2 regions of the Acidovorax sp. GW101-11A03 genome follow, and region 2 is predicted to be linked to the other one. Evidence: riboswitches for the same ligand, from Rfam matches in the RefSeq annotation. Region 2 holds a riboswitch; the other holds the start of a gene.
The links. Region 2 has a riboswitch for thiamine pyrophosphate ahead of thiC (phosphomethylpyrimidine synthase ThiC). Riboswitches for the same ligand answer to the same signal wherever they lie in the genome.
Positions count from the first base shown of each region.

Region 1: another riboswitch for thiamine pyrophosphate. It lies ahead of AC07Z7_RS09905 (purine-cytosine permease family protein); the one in region 2 lies ahead of thiC (phosphomethylpyrimidine synthase ThiC).

Region 1 covers NZ_JBWKZU010000018.1:16,060-18,517, reverse strand. The annotation lists gene AC07Z7_RS09905 (purine-cytosine permease family protein) at 1-1,163, opposite strand, end outside; TPP riboswitch at 1,232-1,336, opposite strand; gene AC07Z7_RS09900 (NAD(P)/FAD-dependent oxidoreductase) at 1,394-2,452, opposite strand.
Region 2 covers NZ_JBWKZU010000009.1:41,356-43,813, forward strand. The annotation lists gene lpxC (UDP-3-O-acyl-N-acetylglucosamine deacetylase) at 1-480, shown strand, start outside; gene AC07Z7_RS06210 (hypothetical protein) at 488-664, shown strand; TPP riboswitch at 715-838, shown strand; gene thiC (phosphomethylpyrimidine synthase ThiC) at 952-2,458, shown strand, end outside.

The DNA of each region.
Region 1 (2,458 bases), on a different contig from region 2:
AGCCAGATGGCCACGGGCGCCACATTCACCTTGCGCGCAGCCGCCAGCAGGGCGGTCGCATCGGTGCCAAAGGCCAGGCGCCCCAGAATCACGCCAAACAGCGGCACAAACACCGAGCTGAGCAGCAGCAAAAACGGCTCCAGGCTGTGCATGGGCAGCACCAGCGCCAGCCCCGTGCAAAGTGCGGCCACCAGCAGGCCCCAGGCGCGCACGCCAAAACGTGGCAGCAGGCTATGGGCCGACACGGCGCCCGAATAGGTGTCGCCATAGGCGTTGTCCACCTCGTCGATCAGGATCAGCGACAGCGCGATCAGCCCACCCTGGGCCAGCAGCAGCGCCTGCACAAGGTCCTTGCTCGGCAAGGTCAGCGCCACCAGCACACCCAGGCTGTAGCACCACATGTTGGCCAGCGCATAGCCCAGCCAGGTGCCGCGCAATGCCGAGCCACCGTTTTTGCCATGGCGCGCATAGTCGGCCACCAGGGGCAGCCACGAAATCGGCATGGCGATCACCAGGTCCAGCGCGGGCAACACGCCCATGCCGCCTGCGCCCTGGCGCGTCCACAGCGCTTCAAAACCCTGGGCCTGGGCCAGCGACAAGAACTGCCACGACAGCCACAGCAGCGACAACACCACCAGCGGCAGCGCCACGCGCGCAATCACCTTGCGCACCAGTTGGACCATCGAGCCGCTGATGAGCAGCATCACCACGCTGCCCCACAGCAGCGTGGCCAGCACCGGCCAGTGGGCACCCGCCATGGCCCCCGACTGCTGGCCGATGGCCACAGTGGCATCGCGCATCACCACCAGCTCGAACGTGCCCCAGCCCACCAGCTGCACGATGTTCAGGATGATGGGCAGGCTGGCAAAGGTGCGGCCATACACAGCATGCATCAGCCCCGCGCTGGCCAGGCCGCTGTCGCAACCCAGCTTGGCCACCCAGCCCAGCAGGCCCGCGCCCACGATGGAGCCGGCGACGATGGCAATCAGTGCCTCTTTGGTGCCCAGCGCGGGCATCAGGTACGCGCCCACCTGCATGACCAGCAGGCCCACGCCCAGGCTGAACCAGAGCGAGGCATGGTCATGCCACTGGAAGACGCGGCGGTCAGAGGAGACGGGGGCCAGCGCTTCGTTGGTGGCGTGCGTGGCGGGGGATGAGGACATGGTGGGCTCCGTAAGCAGATACAGAGCAGGGGCCGCCCACCGGTGCGCCCTGACGTGTTCAGAGCCGTGCAATGGCGGACTTGCTTCCCTGCGCGAGGATGATCTCAATCAGGTTCAAAGGGACTCTCTCAGTCGAAGTGGGCAGGCCCACATCGACACCCCTAGCGGTAGCGCTTGCAAAAGCAGCGCGCTGCGGATTGTAGTGGCGTGTGTGGCCGCTGTGCGCCCGGTCAGGCGGCAGCAGGGGCGGGCGCCACGCCCAGCAACTGGTGCAGGCGCGGGCTGGTGGTGGTGTATTGCAGCGCCACCTTGTCGCCCTTGAGCGCCTCGGCGGCGCCGAAGGCGGCCAGCGTGGCCTCGTGGAAGCCGCACAGGATGAGCTTGCGCTTGCCGGGGTAGGTGTTGATGTCGCCCACGGCGTAGATGCCGGGCACGCTGGTGCGGAAGGCTTCGGTGTCCACCACCAGCTGCTTGCGATCCATGGCGATGCCCCAGTCGGCGATGGGGCCGAGGCGGGGTGAGATGCCCAGCACGGCCACCAGCAGGTCCAGCGCCAGGGCCCGGGTGCTGCCGTCCGCATCCACCACCTGTAGTGCGGTGAGGCGGTCGCCCACGGTGTCAATGCCGGTGATCTGTGCGGCCTCGACGTGGATGCGGCCTGCGTCGCGCAATTGCTGCAGGCGTTGCAGCAAGGTTTCAGGCGCCTGGAAGACGTCGCGGCGGTGCAGCAGGCTGACGCGGGCGGGCTGGCCTTGCTCTGCCAGTTCGACGGCGCGGGCCACGGCGGGCTCGTCACCGCCGTGCACTACCACGTGGCGCCCGGCCACATCCAAGCTGGCGGGGAGGTTCTGGTAGTGCAGCTGGGTGCCCACAAAGCGCTCGATGCCGTCCACCTTGAGCGTGCGCGGCACAAAGGCGCCCACGCCTGCGGCGATGAACACGCTGCGGGCCAGCAGTTGTGCGCCTTGCGAGGTTTCGACCAGCAGGCGCCCGTCCGCTTGTACGGTGAGGGCGGACACCAGCGTGTTCAGGTGCCACTGGGTCTTGAAAGGGGCAATCTGCTGAAGCAGCAGACCGGCCAGCTCGCGCCCGGTGCACACGGGGATGCCCGGGATGTCGTAGATGGGTTTGTCGCCGTACAGCTCGACGCACTGGCCACCCGCATGGGGCAGGGCGTCGATGGCGTGGGCGGTGATGCCCTGCAGGCCCAGCTGGAAGACCTGGAACAGGCCCACGGGGCCTGCGCCGATGACGACCGCGTCGGTCTCTACAACGGCGGGCGTTTGCAAAGCCGG
Region 2 (2,458 bases):
CGCCTCACGCCGTACCACGGCTACAAGCTCAGCTTTGAAATCGACTTTGACCACCCGGCCGTGGATTCCACCGGCCAGCGTGTGGAGTTTGACCTGGGCAAGGGCAACTACAGCCGCGACATCGCCCGCGCGCGCACCTTCGGCTTCACACGCGATGTGGAAATGATGCGCTCCAACGGCCTGGCGCTGGGCGGCGGGCTGGACAACGCCATCGTGATGGACGACTACAAGGTGCTCAACAGCGACGGCCTGCGTTATGACGACGAGTTCGTGAAGCACAAGATCCTGGACGCCATGGGCGATCTGTACCTCATTGGCAAGCCCCTGCTGGCGGCCTACAGCGCGTTCCGGTCGGGACATGCCATGAACAACCTGCTGCTGCGCGAGCTGCTGGCCCAGCGCGATGCCTGGGAGGTGGTCACCTTCGAGGACGAACGCCAGGCCCCCACCGGTTTTGCGCAGCCCGTGCGCGCCTGGTAGTGCTGCGATGCTGATCTTCCGCTGGCTGGCCATGCTGCTGCTTCTGGCGGCGGCCGTGTCGTTTGCGTTTTATGCCGGTACCGGGCAGGCGCGTTACAAGCGCCTGGGGTTGGTCATCCTCAAATGGACGGTGATTGCGACCGTCTTCTTCTTTGCGGTGATCTTCATTGGCCGCCTGGCCTGATCCCCTGATGCGGGTGCATTGCCACCCCGGTTTTCCTCTGCCCTATACTCGCGCCTGCTCCGGGGTGTGCTGATGCGCTGAGATGCAAGGGTCCTGAAGGAATTCAGGCGAGCTTGCGAACCCGACGAACTTGATCCGGTTCATACCGGCGGAAGAAGAGCCGACCTCCTTGTCCCGTGCCCGCAGTTTTTGCTGGCACGCCATGCCCCAGGCGCTGCCGTACCTGGGGGGCGCACAGGTCCGTTCCGGAGCAGACCCCACCGCCACCGGAACCAGGAGACCTGCCCATGAACGCCCCCGATCCCCACGCCAAGCTCGCCGCCCCTGAAAAGTTTGCCGAGCTGCTGGCACGCACACGCGAACCCTTTCCTGCATCGCGCAAGGCCTATATCCCCGGCCAGTTGCACACCGACCTGCGTGTGCCCGTGCGCGACATCGCGCTCACCAACGGCGAGCTGGTCAGCGTGTACGACACCTCCGGCCCTTACACCGACCCTGAAGCCGTGATCGATGTGCGCCAGGGCCTGGCCAGTGTGCGCGGCGGTTGGATCACCGGCCGTGGCGACGTGGAGCACTACGAAGGCCGTGCCCCCGTGGCGCTGGACGATGGCCAGAAGAGCGAAGACGCCGCCCGCCTGGCCCAGCTGCGCGCCGAGGCTGCCGCCCTGCAGCGCAAGCCCCTGCGCGCCAAGGCCGGTGCCAACGTCACGCAGATGCACTACGCCAAGAAGGGCATCATCACCCCCGAGATGGAATACGTGGCCATCCGCGAAAACGGCAAGCGCGAATGGATGGAGCAGTACATGGCCGATGCAGGCCGTGAGCAGCGCCTGATGGGCAACCCCATGGGTGCGAGCATCCCGCGCATCATCACCCCCGAATTCGTGCGCGACGAAGTGGCCCGGGGCCGCGCCATCATCCCCGCCAACATCAACCACCCCGAGGTGGAGCCGATGGCGATTGGCCGCAACTTCCTGGTCAAGATCAACGCCAACATCGGCAACTCGGCTGTCACGTCCAGCATTGAAGAGGAAGTGGAAAAGCTCGTGTGGGCGATCCGCTGGGGTGCCGACAACGTGATGGACCTGTCCACCGGCAAAAACATCCACACCACACGCGACTGGATCGTGCGCAACTCGCCGGTGCCGATTGGCACGGTGCCGATCTACCAGGCGCTCGAAAAGGTGGGCGGCGTGGCCGAAGACCTGACCTGGGAAATCTTCCGCGACACGCTGATCGAGCAGGCCGAGCAGGGTGTGGACTACTTCACCATCCATGCTGGCGTGCGCCTGGCCTACATCCACCTCACGGCGCAGCGGCGCACGGGCATCGTCTCGCGCGGCGGCTCCATCATGGCCAAGTGGTGCATGGCACACCACCGCGAGAGCTTCCTGTATGAGCACTTCGAGGACATCTGCGACATCATGAAGGCGTACGACGTGTCGTTCAGCCTGGGCGATGGCCTGCGCCCCGGCTGCGCATCGGACGCCAATGACGAAGCGCAATTTGCCGAGCTGCACACGCTGGGCGAGCTGACCCAGGTGGCCTGGAAGCACGACGTGCAGACCATGATCGAAGGTCCCGGCCATGTGCCCATGCACATGATCCAGGCCAACATGACCGAGCAGCTCAAGACCTGCCACGAAGCACCGTTCTACACCCTGGGCCCGTTGACCATCGACATCGCACCGGGCTACGACCACATTGCGTCCGCCATCGGCGCGGCCATGATCGGCTGGATGGGCACGGCCATGCTCTGCTACGTGACGCCCAAGGAGCACCTGGGCCTGCCCG